DNA from 4 places in the Ectobacillus sp. OTK genome. Region 4 is predicted to be linked to each of the others. Evidence: riboswitches for the same ligand, from Rfam matches in the RefSeq annotation. Region 4 holds a riboswitch; each other region holds the start of a gene.
The links. A riboswitch is a leader RNA that binds a small molecule or an ion and turns the genes downstream of it on or off. The one in region 4 is predicted to bind cyclic di-GMP.
Positions count from the first base shown of each region.

Region 1 (4,624 bases), 380 kb from region 4:
AGTTCACCCGCTTGGAATTGGCGGAAAAGAGGATCCAGCACGCATTGTGTTTGATGGTGCAAGCGGCTCTGCTATCAATGCTTCTATCATTGATCTTGGACATCGCTTCCGTCTATTAATTAATGAAGTGGATGCGGTACAGCCGGAAAAAGCAATGCCGAAACTACCGGTTGCTAGGGTGTTATGGAAGCCTCAGCCTTCTCTAAGTGAATCTGCTGAAAACTGGATTCTAGCTGGCGGAGCGCACCATACATGCTTCTCTTACAAAGTTACGACAGAACAGTTAATCGACTGGGCTGAGTTAGTAGGAGTGGAATGCGTACTTATTAACAAGGACACAAATGTGCATACATTTAAGAATGAATTACGCTGGAATGATGTAGTGTACCGCTAATATAACATGGTAACGGAAAACCGCAGGGCCATGACATGCATAACGAAATACGCTAAAAGTGAAAAACAGTCCTAGGGCTGTTTTTTACTTTTAGCCGCCATAATTTTTGACTAGGTTGTTCACTTTAAATAAGCAGAAAATGAATCTGTTAAATTATAATTTGAAATATGTCAAAATGGTTTAGCATCGTTAACTTATCGTTTCTTGTCCAAGCTATACTTGGATAAGATGACAGCATCATATGCAGATGCATGTATAACAAATTGCCGGCTGATTGGCATAATTAGAACTTAATGTCTGGACTTAATAAAATGATGGGGAATTAAATATAGTCTATATATACTAATCAAAAAGGTGTTATAATTACCTGAAAGTTTAATGGAGAAGGTACCCTTAACTTAAATAAAGGGTAGTACATGAGGAGGATTTAATTGGTTGGTGTTCAAAGTCTACTCCTAAATATCTTTTTGATTTTATGCGCAATTTTCTTGAGTTTTATGATTATTTTAAGTCGAAGACGGAATAACGATAAGCTTAAAGCGCAAAGGAAGTTTGTGATTCTCTTCCTGGCAGCTGCCACCATCATATTGTGTATGTCCTTTCCATTTTCCATGTTTCCGGGGTATTTTTATGACCTAAGAATTATTCCGTTGTTGCTAGGAATGTTGTATGGAGGATATCTGGCAGGGGGGATATTAACCGCTATTTTATTTGTATACAGATATTATTTAGGTGGAGATGGGATTTATACAACCGTATATGCTTATTCTGTTATCATATGTATTACAGGTTTTTACTTGGTTAAATATAGAAGCGGCACCCGCCAGAAAAAATTTTTGATTGGATTAAGTCTTTCATTTTTTGCTTCATTCTTAGTGACACTGATTAGTTGTATCAGGATGGTCGATTCTGCAAGATTGTTAGACCAACAGATTGTTATGTTTTTTATTATGTACTGTTTGCTGCATGTTGTGGCTATGTGGATGGCAATTTATATTATTGAAATGATGCACGAAAATCTTATTCTTTGGAAGGAAATCGAACGGGCTGAAAAAATGTATGTACTGGGAGAACTTGCGGCTTCAATTGCTCATGAAATCCGAAACCCGATGACTGTCATTCGTGGATTTGTCCAACTGTTAAGCAATCAAGAAGTCGAGAAAACAAATAAAGATTATATGAAGCTTATCATCAGTGAACTGGATAGAGCTGAGTCTATTATTGAAGATTACTTGTCATATGCAAGACCCCAGATTAATAAAAAAGAAGCAATCAAAATTGGGGAACTGATGAAGCAGGTTATCAATATCATTGAAGGTTTTACCATAATGAAAAATGTTCAAATTTCATATAACATAGAGGATTCCTTAGAGGTTATAGGCGACTCCAAAAAACTTGCACAAGTTTTCATTAATTTTCTAAAAAACGGGGTAGAGGCAATGCCGGATGGAGGAATGCTTCAAATATACGGTTATAAAAGAGCTGATAATGTCATCATTGAGATTGTTGATAATGGTGTGGGAATGGAAAAAGCGGAATTAGAAAGACTAGGGAACCCGTTTTATTCAACCAAAGAAAAAGGAACCGGTCTAGGATTAATGGTCAGTTATCGAATCATTGAAGCGATGGATGGAAAGATACAAGTTTTTAGCAGGAAGGGAAAAGGAACGAAATTTTCTATTATACTGCCTGCCATTAAGGAAAATGAGATTATTTTACAAAACAATTTGGTTTGAAGATTATTCTTTGTTTTCGACTGTTTTGACGGATACCACGCAAAAGGCAAAAACGCCTTGTGCGTGGGAGCACATTCTTCTTTAGGAGCAAGGGAGGCTGTGTCTGCTTTTTTATTAACGTGTATTCTGCTCTGACACGGAAATGGGAGAACCCGTAGAAGTATGTTGGTTGACCCATTCACGAGTTACATCAGAAACAGCCGGCCAGTTTGGAATCTGATTGCTATGTTGCTGAATCCAACTCATGCAAAACTGCGGGTCAATGTTATGCTGCTCGCATTGGGATAAGAAAGACTGAACGGTGGACTCGCTACAGTTCTCCCATGACCCGCAAGTTGTGCGCCAAATGTCCTCCATTGTATCCTGTATAGAAGGAGCAGCTGTAGAGTTCCTGAATTGGTTTTGATTTGGCATAGGAGTGCCTCCTTGTTATAAGATAGCATCGCCAGAGAAGATGCATACACAGTATGTCCAAAGAGCTCGAAATCATGCAAAGCTAACGTAGGTAAGACTAATCCGTATAACGAAATATTTTGTTTGGTTAAAAAAGTAAATGGACGGAAATTCTTAAGGTGCCGTATAATAAAGATATAAAATAGTATGAAAAAGGCAAACTTCACCGAAAGGGAAGGACGCAAAGCCGTGAGCCTAACCGCTGTGAAAGCGTATGGTCGTCAGGTTGCCAGGTTCTCGTTCTGTGAGTCTTGGCTGAGAGAATGGAGGACCTTTTGGTAATGAAAAAAATTATAATGTCAATAATTCTGTTTTTTGTACTTATGGCCGCTCCCGGCAATTTAAGCGCAGAAGCTTCTGCGTCAGATCGGGCAACATGGCTCTGGAATCCGTGGATGATAGTTAGTGATGAAGCCGGTACAATCGCTTTCCTTGAAAGCAAACAGGTAAATAAAGTATACATGCAGATTGACCGAGACATTCCTCTGAAGGTATATCGCAGCTTTATTGGAAAAGCCTTTGCAAAGGGAATACGCATTTATGCGTTAGATGGATCGGATGAATGGGTTGCGCCGAAAGGATATATGATCCAAAATCAAATGATGAACTGGCTTGGCAGATATCAAAGCGGCTCAACGTCTGCCCAAAAATTTGCGGGTGTTCATTTGGATGTTGAACCTTATTTATATAGTGGTTGGACAACGAATCAAGCCGATACAATCAAATCGTATCAATCTTTGTTAACGAAGGCGAAAAGCAGTGCGGCTGCTTTAAATCTTCCGCTTGAAGTGGACATGCCTTTTTGGTTTGATGGAATTCCCTATAAAAATACGTATGGAAAAGGGATGCTTGCTGAATGGGTCATCGCAAAAACAGACGGTGTGACGGTTATGGCATATCGTGATTCAGCACTAATGATTATTGATATCGTCAAAAATGAAATGGCACTTGCTAAAAAATATAGAAAATCGATTGTAGTTGGCATTGAAACCGGGAATACTGCTGAAGGTGATACAATTTCCTTTTTTGAAGAAGGCGAATCATACATGAATCGGGAACTCACAGCGGTGAAAAACTACTATGCGAGCAATTCTGCTTTAAAAGGTATAGCTGTCCATCATGTTGGCAGTTGGATGACGATGAAGCGGTAAAATAAAAATAGACTGAGATTAGTAGATTAGCAGTACAGACCAAATCTTGCGGTAGGTACTGCTATTTTTTACACTTTAAGAAAGTATAAATTTCCAGCTTGAAGCTCATTCGACGTAACAGGAAATTTTAGGAACAAAGTGTAAGTGCAACTACGCCTCTGTCTTCGCCCAAGGGCAGGGCTCGCCAATAGGCGAGTGTTCTTTATCAAAAGGCTCTGTTATCATTTGGTGTTGATTTTTAGCTAAGGTAAAAGACCGTTTAGTCTTTCTATAACTTTATTTTTCTATTGCTAATCTGAATACTAAAAGCGCAAGCACACCTGTCGCTGGAGTCATTACTATTGTTTCCAAGCTAGAGATTGATACTAAATTGCCTATTGTATTAAGCACCATAAGTCCAAATATAATCCATGTACCGACATTCACAGCTCTTTGGAACTTTCCTTTGAAAATATAGCCTGCTTTTGTAGCGATAATTGAAATAAATAGTATTTGAATTACTATCGATATACTTTCGAAGATGATTACATCTGTCTCACTCTTTAATCGTCCTCCCCATACGAAATTATTCGGTATAATTTTGAGGAGTATCAGAACGTGCATCAAAAGTGCTATTGTATTAATGAGAATTATCATATTGCTCGCTAACCTAATACTAATTATTTTTTTCATTCCCGACCTCTTTTATTGAGATATTTTAGTTGAAAATCTACAACAAACATTAATAGAGCTTATCAAAAAATAGGCAGGAACAACACCTCATCAGTGGAGCGTAGCTTGATGCGGGTGCCCAAGTCTTTAATTATCATCACATCTTTCTAACGATCTAGATAAGGAATGTTTTTGATTGCTTTAGAACGAATCGTCGAGCAGAAATTCCTTTTTATCTA
Region 1 covers NZ_AP048547.1:3,398,240-3,402,863, reverse strand. The annotation lists gene araA (L-arabinose isomerase) at 1-394, shown strand, start outside; gene AC6HZ4_RS16915 (ATP-binding protein) at 826-2,130, shown strand; gene AC6HZ4_RS16910 (hypothetical protein) at 2,245-2,544, opposite strand; cyclic di-GMP riboswitch class I at 2,729-2,817, shown strand; gene AC6HZ4_RS16905 (amidase) at 2,865-3,734, shown strand; gene AC6HZ4_RS16900 (hypothetical protein) at 4,011-4,406, opposite strand.
Region 1: another riboswitch for cyclic di-GMP. It lies ahead of AC6HZ4_RS16905 (amidase); the one in region 4 lies ahead of AC6HZ4_RS15125 (ArsR/SmtB family transcription factor).

Region 2 (4,624 bases), 2.4 Mb from region 4:
TTTGATAACGGCTCATAATATAATGCTCCACCGCATGCATACCGCTGTACTTAATCACAACCTGATCCCCGTGCGGACGCATGACGCGCAAAATACGCTCCATATCAAAATTTCCGTAGGTGACCCCAGTAAAATAAGCATCGCGAAGCAAATAATCCATTCGGTCTGCATCAATTTGACTGGAAATCATACTAATAGCCAGCTTATTATCAGAGGTTTTCGCAATAACCTCTGCTACCTTTTTCGGGAATTCGCGGTCAACCTCCCGCAGCACTTGATTAATTTCTGTATCGCCAAGAATGATGCGCTGCGTAAAATGCTCATGGTCAAGATGAAACACCTTTTCAAAGGAATGCGAAAATGGCCCGTGTCCAACATCATGTAAAAGTGCAGCGCATAGGCAAAGCAAACGATCTTCAGCGTTCCATGCCGGTCTTCCATCAAACACATTGTCAATCATCCGGCGAATGATTTCATATACACCAAGCGAGTGATTAAATCGGCTGTGCTCCGCCCCATGAAACGTAAAAAATGTTGTACCAAGCTGCCTTACACGGCGCAGCCTTTGGAACTCTGCTGTTCCGATCAAATCCCAAATGATTTGGTCATCCACGTGAACATATTTATGTACAGGATCCTTAAATACCTTTTTTTCATTCATTTTGCCATTGGGATATACCATTTAAGGTACCCCCTTTCTTTACTACTGTCATATATATTATACCGAAGGAATAACAGAATGAGAAAGACCTGCCTATGCATTTTTATTCAATCAGATACAAATAGTATATATAAAGTAAACATTAAGAAAAGCGGACACCGTCCGCCCTGCTCCCGAGGGAGACAGTCCTCTGCACATTGAGGCGCTTTTTGCCTCGGCGGGCAGAGTCCTTTCCCCGCAGCAAACAGGTCATGGGAGCTAGATAGTACCCCTAAAATTACACTTTCTTAACTTATGCAAAAAAGCACTTCCTCTACTGAGAAGTGCTTTCCTTATTTTCCTAGTTTATCCTCAATTTTCTTAATCAATTCAGTTTCATTTGGTGCCGAAACAGGGCGATTATTTACGAACGCAAATGATTTTTTGCGCCCTGGACCACAATACGACTGACAGCCAATTTTCACATCCGCATTCGGATCTACCTTCTTTAACCGCGGAAGTAATGTTTTTAAATTTGTGGCCTGACAATCATCGCACACCCGAAATTCATTTGCCATCCTGCACAATCCTTTCTCAACCTCAAACTTTTCGCATGTATTAGTATGCACCGCTGCATGATTTGCTAAAAGGTATTTTACCGTTCTTTTTGAAATGTTGCAAGCCATCCTGTATGATTCCTTCAGGACAAGGCTATGATCAAGAATAGCCATGTTTCTGCCGCATAACAAAGCAGGCAGCTATATACTGTGTCTGCCTGCTTTGCAATCTTATATTTATCCAAAATATACCATACATGGCATGAGTGTTAAAAAGCATGGCAGCTAGACAGCCATAGAAGAATCTCTTCCTTAGGCTCTAAGCTTTGCGTCCCTGCTTTTCAATCAGGTTTGCCTTTTTCATATCACGTGATATAAAAATGTAGTGGGGTATTCTCCAATAGAGAATGTTATGTAAGCATGGACATATTATAGCTTTTTTTATCAAGAAAGTATATACGCTTTTTCTCATTTACTGTGTATATTTTCTGATGCCAGCTGATCTGAAAAAACTAAACTGAAAGAGAAATAGCATTTTTCAAAAATGGTATTCATTTTTTACTAGGAAATCAAAGTTCTACATTTCAGGAAATAATCTACCATATTTTTGAAAGGTTTGTATAAAACCGTTCATTTCCGTCCATCCTAAAGATAGAAAAGCATTTTAAAAAGGGATTAAGGAGATGACTCTATGAAGATAAGACAAGATGCTTGGACAGAAGAAGATGATTTACTTTTAGCAGAAACAGTATTGCGCCATGTCCGTGAAGGAAGCACACAATTAAACGCATTTGAGGAAGTAGGAGATAAGCTAAATCGCACATCAGCGGCTTGTGGATTTCGCTGGAATGCGGTTGTGCGCTATAACTATGAAAAAGCTTTGCAGGTAGCGAAAAAGCACCGCAAGGAAAAGATGCGTGCAATTGGCGGAGATCACGCAAAGAAAAAGCTGCTGTATACACCCCCGACTCCTGTCGTGCGTACAGTTGATATGGAAGCAGGTGAAATCATAGAAAATACAGTTCTATTAGAAGAGAATTCCTTCACGATGACGGATACTACTGATCTCGATCCGAGAGGAACTAGTTCTCTTACAATGGCAGATGTCATCCGCTTCCTGCAGTCTTTAGGAAACTCAGACGTAAAGGTTACCGCATTGGAACGTGAAAATGAAAGACTAAAAAAAGAAATTGCTGAATATATGCATAAAAATGAAGAGCTAGCAGGCAAAATTGCGAAGCTAGAGCAAGAAGCAACAACGATTCAGGAAGATTACGAAACAATGATGAAGATTATGAATCGGGCCCGTAAGCTCGCCCTCATGGATGAAGAGGAGCGCCCTACAACCAGCTTCCGAATGGACCGAAACGGAAACCTTGAAAAAATTGCAGAATGATAGCCGCAGAGGAGATAGCTATATTGCTATCTTCTTTTTTGTTATAATGACCTAAGAAAAGCTGACGCGGGCCGTTTTGCTATCGTAAGGGATTCCCCTCTAGGCAAGTCGGCAGCTGTCCAATACACTCTATAATCTTATAATATAATAAAGGGGCTACAGGCATGCGTGACTATCGTTCTATTTTATCCCAGCCCCAGTGGCGCATCATTGACCAATCAAGCTTAGGGCCGCAGTTTCAAGCGCTGCAGTCGTTTGCAATGGATGATACATTATGTACAACAGTCGGCAGCGGACTCTCCCCTGCAACAGTGCGCTCTTGGGTTCATCACAATACAATTGTACTCGGCATTCAGGATACAAGACTCCCGTTTTTGCAGGAGGGGATAAGCTTTTTAAAGGAGCAGGGCTGGAATGTGATCGTACGTAACTCAGGAGGCCTTGCGGTTGTGTTGGATGAAGGGGTACTAAACATCTCTCTTATCCTGCGCGAGGCCGATAAAAGCATTGATATTAACCTTGGCTATGATGCAATGCTAGGGCTCATTCAGGAAATGCTTCATGATTATGATGCTGTCATTGAGGCAAAAGAGATTGTTGGCTCTTATTGCCCAGGCAGCTATGATCTAAGCATTGACGGCAAAAAATTTGCCGGCATCTCACAGCGCCGTATTCGCGGCGGAATTGCTGTACAAATTTATCTATGCGCCACAGGCAGCGGCTCAAATCGGGCTGCCCTTATTCGTGATTTTTATCAGCTTGCGCTAAAGGGAGAACAGACAAAGTTTGTCTATCCTGTTATTGTGCCGGATGTAATGGCCTCGCTATCAGAGCTGCTTGGAACGGACATTACCGTCTCTCATTTAATGATGCGCCTGCTGCAAACACTGCAACGCTTTACACCAATACTCTTGCCTTCACAGCTGCAGCCTGAAGAGGCTTCGATGTACGAGCAAAACCTTCATCGAGTGTTGGAGCGAAACAGCAAGGCTCTAGTGTAAGCATACAATGGGATAACAGCAGGATAGCATAAAAAAAAGCCCGATACGGGCTTTTTTCATTTACAGTGCTTGACCTGCAGTAATTAAGGATAGCTTGTATACATCCTCTTCATTACAACCGCGGGATAAATCGTTTACCGGCATATTCAGCCCTTGTAAAACAGGCCCAATTGCCTCAAAATTCCCTAGACGCTGTGCAATTTTGTAGCCGATGTTCCCCGCTTCGAGGCTCGGAAATACAAATACATTTGCATCTCCTTGAATTACAGAACCCGGTGCTTTTTGCTTCGCAACAGATGGTACGAACGCCGCATCAAATTGGAACTCGCCGTCCAATGTTAATTCTGGCGCCATTTCTTTAGCTAGCTGCGTTGCCTCTACTACCTTTTCTGTTTCCGGGGATTTGGCCGAGCCCTTTGTTGAGAAGCTTAGCATCGCAACGCGCGGTTCAACACCGAACAAAGCAGCTGTTTTTGCGCTTTCTACTGCAATTTCCGCTAAATCCTGGCTGGATGGGGAAATATTAATTGCACAATCAGCAAATACATATTTTTCTTCTCCGCGCACCATGATAAACACGCCGGAGGTTTTAGATACGCCTGGCTTTGTTTTAATGATTTGCAGGGCAGGACGAACTGTATCTGCCGTAGAATGAGCTGCTCCGCTTACAAGTCCCTGTGCTTTTCCCATATAAACAAGCATTGTCCCAAAGTAATTTTCATCCTGCAACAATTTACGTGCATCCTCTTCAGATACCTTTCCTTTCCGACGCTCCACAAAAGCTGCTACCATCTGTTCCATTTCTTCGTAAGAAGCTGGGTCATAAATCGTAACGCCGGATAATGCTATATTTAAGGCAGCTGCCTTTTGCTGAATCTCAGCTGTACTCCCGACTAAAATAGGGTTCACGAGCCCATCCTTTGCTAAACGTGCTGCTGCGCCAAGAATACGTTCATCTGTTCCTTCTGGAAGAACGATTGTCGTTCCCTTTCCGCGAAGTTTCTCTTTTAATGTTGCAAATAAATCACTC
Region 2 covers NZ_AP048547.1:5,377,056-5,381,679, forward strand. The annotation lists gene AC6HZ4_RS26570 (HD domain-containing protein) at 1-682, opposite strand, end outside; gene AC6HZ4_RS26575 (YuzB family protein) at 994-1,218, opposite strand; cyclic di-GMP riboswitch class I at 1,475-1,563, opposite strand; gene AC6HZ4_RS26580 (RsfA family transcriptional regulator) at 1,889-2,593, shown strand; gene lipL (octanoyl-[GcvH]:protein N-octanoyltransferase) at 2,758-3,594, shown strand; gene pta (phosphate acetyltransferase) at 3,655-4,624, opposite strand, start outside.
Region 2: another riboswitch for cyclic di-GMP. It lies ahead of AC6HZ4_RS26575 (YuzB family protein); the one in region 4 lies ahead of AC6HZ4_RS15125 (ArsR/SmtB family transcription factor).

Region 3 (4,624 bases), 2.5 Mb from region 4:
GTTATATCATTTCCATTTGGAATGCTGTGCGTCAAATTTTGCGGCTTTGCCATAACAGGGAAGTCTATGGAGCCCTTTACTTCTGCTTCATTAGGGGACTCCCCTAAAAGGAGTGAGTAAGCTCTGATTACAAAATTGAACTCCCCTTCCGGCATATCTACAAAAGTTGTATTTGTACTTGTAACTGTACGTTTTAATACTTCTACCCCAGCGATTACTTGATAAATATTATAGCTAGCGGCGTATTGTACAGAGCCCCATTTCAATGTAAGGTTATTTCCATTTGAAATACTATAATATACATTCTCAGGTGCTGATAATGTCTGGCTACTTAAGGTTACTTCTATAGGAGTACCTTCTTTTGATTCACCAAAACGAGTGGAATAAGAGTAAATCTCATATTTATAAACACCTGGCTGCACATTAGAGTAAGAAGCAGTTGTACCTGTTACATTATTTTTCAACACTTTCTGCCCACCCACAATTTGGTAGACTTTATAACTTGTTGCATATTCAACAGAATTCCAGCTTAATGTGAAAGAAGTTGGGCTTATAGTAGTTTGAATAACATTTGCCGGCGGAGCCATCTTTGGATAAACTAAGGAAATTTTAACACTGGTTCCCTTTTCTGATTCACCAAAACGACTGCTATAAGAATAAATTTCGTATATAGTATCTCCTTCTGAGAGGTTAGTGAGTGTGACAGTAGGATTTGATACTGTTGCTTTTAATACTTTCTTCCCATCGATAACTTGATAGACTTTATAGCTTGTTGCATACCCTACAGAATCCCAGTTGAGAACAATATCATTCCCATTCTTAATTTCGTATTTAGCACTTTCTGGTGCACTCAAACTGATTTGCTCAAGAGTAAAAGAAACTTGTGCTGCATCCTCTGATTCTCCAAAACGGGTACTATTTGCATGAACTTCAAATTGATAATTTCCCGCTGGCATATTGGTAAAGGTTACAGATGTTCCTGTTACTGTATTTTTCAAGACTTTTTGTCCATCAATTATTTGATAGACTTTATAATTTACAGCATTCTCCGAAGTACTCCAATTTAAAACAATGTCATTTCCGTTTTGAATTTTATAAGAAAGTTCTTCAGGAGGATAGATCTTTACAGTATCAATGCTAAAGGATACTTTAGACCCTGCTTCAGACTCCCCAAAACGGTCACTATAGGAATGAACTTCATATTCGTAATTACCGGCTTTAAGCATTGAGTACGTGACTGTTTTTCCTGTTACTGTGCTTTTTAAAGTTCTTTCTCCATTATTCAATTCGTAAACTTTATACCCGGTTGCATATGGGGCGGCTTCCCAATTCAAAACTACATCATTTATGTTTTGAATTTTATAAGTTACGTTACTTGGCGGTGCCATAACAATTGGACCTATCGTTAAGGAAACTTGGCTGCCTTCTGTAGATTGTCCAAAACGGTCACTATAGGAATAAACCTTATAAGTATAGTCCCCCGCCGGTAAGTTGCTGAACGTAACACTTGTTCCGGTTACTGTCTTTTTCAATTCAAGCTGTCCGTCAATATCCTCATAGATCCTATAGCTAGTGGCGTAATCTGCAGCCTGCCATTTTAAATTAACATCCGTGCCATTTGTAATTGTAAAGGAAAGATTTGACGGCTGCTTCATCTCCGGATGGGTTACTTCTACTTTGACAGGGGCAGCATCAGGGGATTCCCCGTAAAGAGCATGATAGGCAGAGACAGAGTAGGTATATAAGCCTTCTGCTGAATTTACTTTGATGTAAGTTGTTGCTGTGGTTGATGTTAAAAGTGTTCTTTCCCCTGATCCTGAAATTTGATAAATATTGTACTTTTGAGCATATTGGGATGAGCCCCAGCTAAGAACAATATCGTTACCATTTTGGATAGTTCCCTTTAGTGCTGACGGTGCCTGCATTTCAGGGTAAACAATTTCTGCATTTACCGGTGCAGAAGGACCAGATTCCCCTTCACTGGTTAAAGTTGAAACAACATATTTATGGAATCCTTCTGGAAGATCATTTAGGCTGTAGCTTATTGCCGTTGTACTTCCTAGCAGAATGATCTGCCCGTCCTTAATTTCATAAACCTTATATCCAGTTGCTCCAAATACTGCACTCCATGTCAGCTTTCCATCATCAGGTGTTATTGATTGAAAAGCTAGATTACTAGGAGGCAGCATACTGCTGTTAGCAGATACGATTGTTTGTCCAATCGGAAAAACCAATTGGTACATAAGCATCATCACTACTAAAAAAGCCTGAATACTAAACATTTTTTTAACCATACAATGGTCCTACCTTTCGTGTAAAAAAGGCAAATAAAAAAGAACCCGAAGAAGGTTCATAGAAACGTTTACCTATGACTTCTTGTGGTAACCGGCTGCCATCCACATTTAATCTTATGTGGTTCAGGCCCATAGCTTTGCGTCTCACAGTTTCCCATGATTTGCCCTTTTCACTTTTTAAATAAAATAATTTTTGGTCTCAATCCAGTTTTCTGATTATGTTCAAGAACAGTTTATTTGATACCACCCCATTTTAAATATAATCTATATAGATTAAGTATAATATATATAGATGATTACTATCTATTAGAAAAACTTGGATTTAGGACAAATCTCAATACATGATACAGATTGATTCATTTCATTTGCGCATTCCCTTACATATAAAGGGTGCGCTATTCATTATTGGGAAATCAACTATTTCTTCTTCATTCTTGATCTTATGTATATATAAACCAAAAAAAGAGAAGTTATCCTGTACTTCTCTTCTAGGTTAAATTCATTCTCTAATTATCATGTGATTATATTAGAGAACCTCATTCATTTATCGTACGTTTCATCGTTACATGTTAACAGGCGGTTTTTATAAATATTTAAAAATAGAGCACACCTATTTTTACATTAATTAGAAATCGTCGCTTTCTTGTGTATCCAACTCATCAGGTTAACGTTAACTGTAAGAATACATATATAGAAGAAAATGCTGTACAGCAGCTTCCAGCCTTTGTAAGTAAATAACGAAAAATATTGTTCAGAAATCCATTCCATTAGGACAAGTACAGCGGTTCCGAGGATAACAAAATTAGACTTTTTCATCTTCCAAACTAAGAAAAAGTGCATAAATATATAGATCGTTACAGGATAGGTTACTACCTCTAAGAGGAAATCAAACAATTCACCGTTGTTTCGATCAATGGTATCATATAAATCAACTGGTTTTATTGCCAATATAAACTCAAGTAAAGAAGTAAGGTATACATTAAATAAAATTAGCGCTAACGCTTCAGTTAATCTCATTATACGGTGCTTTTTATAAATATAAAGAGCTAGACCTACAGTTAAAATGGTAATTACTAAGGTGTACATCTCATTTTTATCAAAGGTAACAGGCTTTATGGGATTATAAAAATTATGAAACATCTCCTCGATCATTTTCATTGTTTTCTCCTTCTATATGAATTCTCCTAGACAACTTTCTCATGAAAATTATCGCAGCTATAGTGGTTGCCAAATTGTAAAACTGGGTAATCAGTAAAGGAATCCAATATGGACCACGTATTATGAGGATACCCACTTCAACATCCACTAGTATTAACACTTCGTATCCTATTAACCAAAGAATCAACAACCCAAAACAGATGATTTTCGACTTTTTTGTTTTAAATAAAGTAAGTACAAATACAAACAATAGAGGATACATAATAATAAAATGGATTATCAGGATTGCGAACGGTAAATACTTTTCCGTTAAATCCAAGGAAGAATACCCTGCCAAATAAAAGGCAAATGCCCAAGTGTTAAAGCCTAGAAAAAAGAATGTTACACTAAAAATCTCCAACCAATGAAAATAAGGAGAAAGGGAGAATACTTTTTTGATCAAATATACAGTAATAAAAACACTTAGTGCTAAAACGAAAAGCAGCATATATGGACCTCAATTAGAATGAAATTTTTTGGAGTTATTTTATGTAATAATATGAAGAATATACTAATGAAAAACTACTGAATTGAATCCAAAAAAAGCAAGGCTTAATGCCTAGCTCAATTTATATTACAATTAGAAATCACTTTAACACAAAAGATGGATGGATTTCCTTTTACTTTAAGGTCTTTAATTACTGTTACAGCATCACCGTCATTTAAAACATTTTTAGCACCTTTGATAATTTTTTGACCTTCACTATTTTCAGTTTCTAATTCTAAAGCCCATTCATATGCATATTCTGGACAAACAAAAAGACTTCCATCTCCATAAGTATATATTGGATAACATCTTGGGCAATTTAGCAAATTAGACATAATTGCCTTCCTCCATCATTTAGTACTTTTGATAGAATAGATGTTTAATAAACATAAAAACCTTATATTTTCATAATACAGTTCATTGTAACGTATTTAGCGATGAAATTTATAAAAAGTCTACATTTAGCCCTCCAAATTTATTGTTATTTTAGGCCAAGACAACAATGACTTTACCGTTATTGTATCAATTTTAGTACAAGGAACCTTTACATATTTCCAAGACACTTGATAATTCAGAAATGTAAATTTCCATTTATAAGCAAGTACATTCATTCTTATCTGTAATTGCCTATATAGAACTGAACCGA
Region 3 covers NZ_AP048547.1:5,472,808-5,477,431, forward strand. The annotation lists gene AC6HZ4_RS27005 (OmpL47-type beta-barrel domain-containing protein) at 1-2,294, opposite strand, end outside; cyclic di-GMP riboswitch class I at 2,378-2,470, opposite strand; gene AC6HZ4_RS27010 (hypothetical protein) at 2,916-3,452, opposite strand; partial or broken gene AC6HZ4_RS27015 (PhnA domain-containing protein) at 4,098-4,313, opposite strand.
Region 3: another riboswitch for cyclic di-GMP. It lies ahead of AC6HZ4_RS27005 (OmpL47-type beta-barrel domain-containing protein); the one in region 4 lies ahead of AC6HZ4_RS15125 (ArsR/SmtB family transcription factor).

Region 4 (4,624 bases):
CTAATTATAACAGTCTAACTCCTCTTGAGAGGAACTAAGTTCTTTTTAAGCAGGTCCCACAGTTCCCGCTAGTTTAGCTGCTATTCTATCTAATGCTTCTTGTACTGTTGTCGGAGGGGGAGCTACCCAATCTCCGGGATTAGAAGGTGTATAGGCTAGTTCAAAAGCATCATCAACTCTCACTAAAGATGTATTAGTTCCTACAAGAGTTACTCGAGAACGAATAGGTATCGAATCAACTGTTGCTCTCACTCTTGTAATAACGTTATTAACACCATTAACAATTAATCTTCCCGAATTAGGAAAGGGATTAAAAATGTTCTCTGTAATAGCAAAACTGGTTAAATTCAAAGGATCGATTGGAACATGACCGGATTGAACATTAATAATAACATTCCCATTTATTCCCCCGCCCACTAAGTTAACTTGAGCATCCGTAGTTGCCTGGGAATTAATGGTGATATTCCCACTAGAGACAAATGAAGCAAACATTACCATGTTAATTCCATTTTGAGTGTAACCAGCTGATAGCATTGAATCGCGAATATTGACTTGATTAACTGAAGTAGTTAAAGCTGTGAAGACTGGGGTAGAAGTTATATTAACACTAACAAAATATAATAAATTTCTAATATTTTTCTCTATACTAAGACCAAATAAAAAATTATAATTATTTTCAATGGCAAACCTTGTGAAAACTTGGGACGCAAAGCTTTAGGGGCTAAAATAGTAAATGCTATCAAGCTAGCCAGCTGCCGTTCACGGGAAAGAAAAATTAGAGGAGTGAATGTATATTTATGAATATTGAAGAATTTAAAGATGGCGCAGAAATGTTAAGGGTAGTAGCCCATCCTACTCGACTCGCACTTGTAAAATTCATGATTGAAAATGGACCGGTAAATGTAACTTCTCTTTACGAGGAACTCGATATGCCACAAAGCACAATTAGCCAGCACCTATCGAAATTGAAGGCTGTAAGTGTTGTGTCAGGCACACGTAAAGGATTGGAGATTTATTACGAGGTAAAGGACGAGCGAGTAGAAACAATCCTTAATGCACTAATCAGTGCTTAAGTATTATCTATTAATAAATGAATTCTTTAGAGGCGAATCGCTACGGCGGTTCGCTTTTTATTTTACTTTACAAATCTTACAAACTTTACGCTTTTTACGTTTTTTGAAACAAGAAGAACAAGAATTGTATAATCGAAGTGTGTATTCGATACATGGACAAGCGGTAGCGGAAAATGCTGTTTGTTTACTGTGAATCACATGAAGAATGGATTTTATCATAATCCATAACCAATTCTTCGGAAAATGCTTCTTGAGTGGAGAGTCGGTACCTCTTCCGTTTTGTTGAGCTATTTCCTGTGAGGTGGCTGAATGAAGCGAAAGATTTGCTCCCTTTTATGCATACCGCTTGCCGATTGGCGAGGGGTTTTTACATTTTAATACAAGGATATCGTTTTCTTTTGTCGAAATGTAAGGTAAAAGGAGATGATAAATATGATACAAACGAAGGTAGTAAAGTCCACAAGTTCAAGTGGTTTGGAGAGCAAAATTAACGGAGCTTTAAGAGAAATAGCGCCTCGGGAAGTTATTGACATAAAAGTTGCTGGATCATTTAACGGCAAAGAGGAGAGTTTTATTGCAGTAGTAATGTATAAAGCGTAAATAGCATCCTCCGTGGTCATCGCCATCAACTTTAGTATATCGCGTCCGATGCCTCAGGCATCGGACGCGTTTTGTTACTGGACATGAGTAAAATCTTGTATTTTGGGCATACTCAAATACAGCTTCCTTCTGGCGCATTTTATGCGGCGGCAGGAAGCTGAAAGGATGTGGAGTCTAAAATACGAATTCTCTTAAAACAATTCGTGATTGAAATGACTGGACTAACCTTTTGCCGGAAAGCATGAAGAAACAACTTCTTTAGAAATTGTACAGTACGGTCATTCCAACGCTTATTCAGTGCTTCGGCAGATATACAGATACCCAGTAGCTTCATTCAACCGGGTACAAAGACGAACTAAGGATTCAGAACTGACAGTCTGACCGAGAAAGATACACAAAGAAACAAGATCTTGTGCTCGAAATTTTCGTTCTCATTGAATCATACCTGTTTGATGTGCGAGTTTCTGTAAATGTGTAATGGAGAATTTTCTTCGGAATTCTTCGCAGAGTATGCGTAACTCTTCAGCTAGTGTGCACTTGTTTGTAGACATAAATTGGGCCACCCTTCCATGCAGTACTGCATGGAAGGGTGGCCCAATTTTATACGTTTTATGCATTTCCTTAAGTTGATGGCGATGGCTGTATAGCTCTCTTTTTTATTTTGAAGGGAGAGGGAATAGTGACAATTGAAGTTGGAGTGTTAATTGCGTTATTTATGCTTGTTATTGCTTCTCAAGGTTATTCTTTGAATAAAAACAAAGCAATAAAGTCTGATGGCCAACAGAGTGCTGAAGTGAAGGCTGAATTAGGGTACATCAGAAAAGGGGTTGATGATATCCGGTGTTGTGTATAAAGCCTTATGCATCAAGGTTTTTCTCACTTCCCGAAAGTAAGAGTAGTTATCATTTTTTCTACAAATAAAAAAGCTCGTCCGCAACTTGGATAGCCTTTTGGAATAATCTGTTTCTATTCTAAAACGTAAAATAAAAAGAACGCTATTATCAGTCCCGCCCCTGGTATCAGCCCCACCTACGCCGCATACCTTGGCAGCCACGCACGCCACCCGACCCACTTACTAGTGTAGCATTGGTTTGTATATTCTAACTTCAATTCACATCAATAAAAGCAAAAAGGTATCTGCATAATCTAGATACCTTCTTTTGCATTTTATACAAATATCCAAAAAGTCTATACAGCCTGTTTTAGCATTATGAACCCTAAACTACGCCAGAACACGCTTATATAGATTAATACTCCATTTTCCACTAGCTCCAGCAGGTACTGTAAGAGAAAAATCAGTAGGTTGATCAACTGATTGAGAGTCAGAATTCCCTGAGGTAGCACTCAAAGCACCTGCTGGAGTAGATGTCATTGTTGCAGTTACCGGTGTAGCTATTGGACTGGAGGCTGAATTGAAAATTTCAAAAGTACCTGAAAAATAAGCGCCAGCAGGAGCAGACCATACTATTGTTGTAGTAGCTGCTCCTGTCGAGTTATTAAAATTACCGCAAATGGTCTCCTGAAAAATTTGAGCAGGAGGACACATGCAGCAATCTCCATTATTACACATTATTTATTTTTTCTCCTTTCGGATGATTTTTACCGTTCTGGTTATATCAGTTTGTACAATATTATTAAATGCATATCGGCGTACTTTGTTAATGAAATTTGTCTATTGTGTAAGAAAAACTGCCATGTTCTTTATAAAATTGATGGAATTCGTTAATAAAAAAAGGGGGAAACGGAACATGTCAAAGACTTTGAAATATTTTGTAGTATGAACATAATTAATGAGGAGGGAGGGATGGTGAATGTGTGCCAAAAAGAAATGTAAACCGGATCCTTTTTGTTTCGCTCTTCCAAGTTCATTCCCTCCTCCGCTTCCTGCTCCTTGTCCCCCCGTACGAGATGTTGTATGCAGTAGTTTAGGTGGAAATATTTTATTGGGCGATCCGGTCACAACTTTAGAAATTTGGAAAGGGGAAATTTCCAGAGAAGCTACGGTAACGATATCTGTGTTTAATAGTTCCATAAGCACGTCAGCTATGAAAGTTACCATTACTCGAAATGATGGAAGTCCTGTTGAATTTACTGTTCCTTCTAGAAATACACTTTCCGCAACTGTCGATCATGCAAAATCGATTGCTGTTTCACGGGAAGGTATGGGTATTGTGGAGGGAAAATACTGTTTAGAAGTATGTTTTGCAGCTTCTCTTTAGTGAAATCGGTCTGTTTTTTAATAAAAGTAAATACGAAGAGGGGAGAGTATAAACTATCTACTTTTTTATTTTAGCGATGTATATTTTGTTCACGTTAAGTTAACATAACACCACATTAGAGGAAGTGAGCATTTTCTCTAAACACAGCAATGATAAGGCCCCTATGACCTTGCGATTTTTATTGCACACGCGTTTGATCGGTAAGATTCCAAACAAAAAAACCGCTGGCATACAGCGGCTTTTCTTATATTACTTGAACACTTTTCATCATCGCTAAAAAGTTGATAAAACTCCCTCTTATTATCTCGGGATCATCGGATTCCTCACGAAAGCTCAAAATCCCTTCTTCATCAAAGATGCACATTCGATACAGTGATTCCTTACCTGGTATCACTGTATCGAATGTGCAGTGTCCAGTAGAGTGATAAAATACATAAACTGCTCTCCATCACTTGCTAAGACATGCGTATGACTTACATCATTCTGTAAAATTGCTTCTACACATCCATTGATAAAAGTTTCCTCACTCAGAGCAACTAATTTTAGCTTCATATGTACTTCTCATTGAGAGGCCTTAAATGCCTAGCAACTGCTTCTTTTTTGCAGTAAATTCCTCTTCAGAAAGTATGCCGCTATCTCGTCAGCCAACTAAATTGAGCTATAGTATAGAAAAAGCTATTAGGAGCACAATAATTGTCGGGAATTTAAGTACCAAAATACTAATCATTTGGA
Region 4 covers NZ_AP048547.1:3,020,671-3,025,294, reverse strand. The annotation lists partial or broken gene AC6HZ4_RS15130 (exosporium leader peptide) at 46-621, opposite strand; cyclic di-GMP riboswitch class I at 672-760, shown strand; gene AC6HZ4_RS15125 (ArsR/SmtB family transcription factor) at 798-1,073, shown strand; gene AC6HZ4_RS15120 (hypothetical protein) at 1,506-1,673, shown strand; gene AC6HZ4_RS15115 (hypothetical protein) at 2,353-2,526, shown strand; gene AC6HZ4_RS15110 (S-Ena type endospore appendage) at 2,896-3,219, opposite strand; gene AC6HZ4_RS15105 (S-Ena type endospore appendage) at 3,485-3,892, shown strand; partial or broken gene AC6HZ4_RS15100 (SHOCT domain-containing protein) at 4,467-4,532, opposite strand.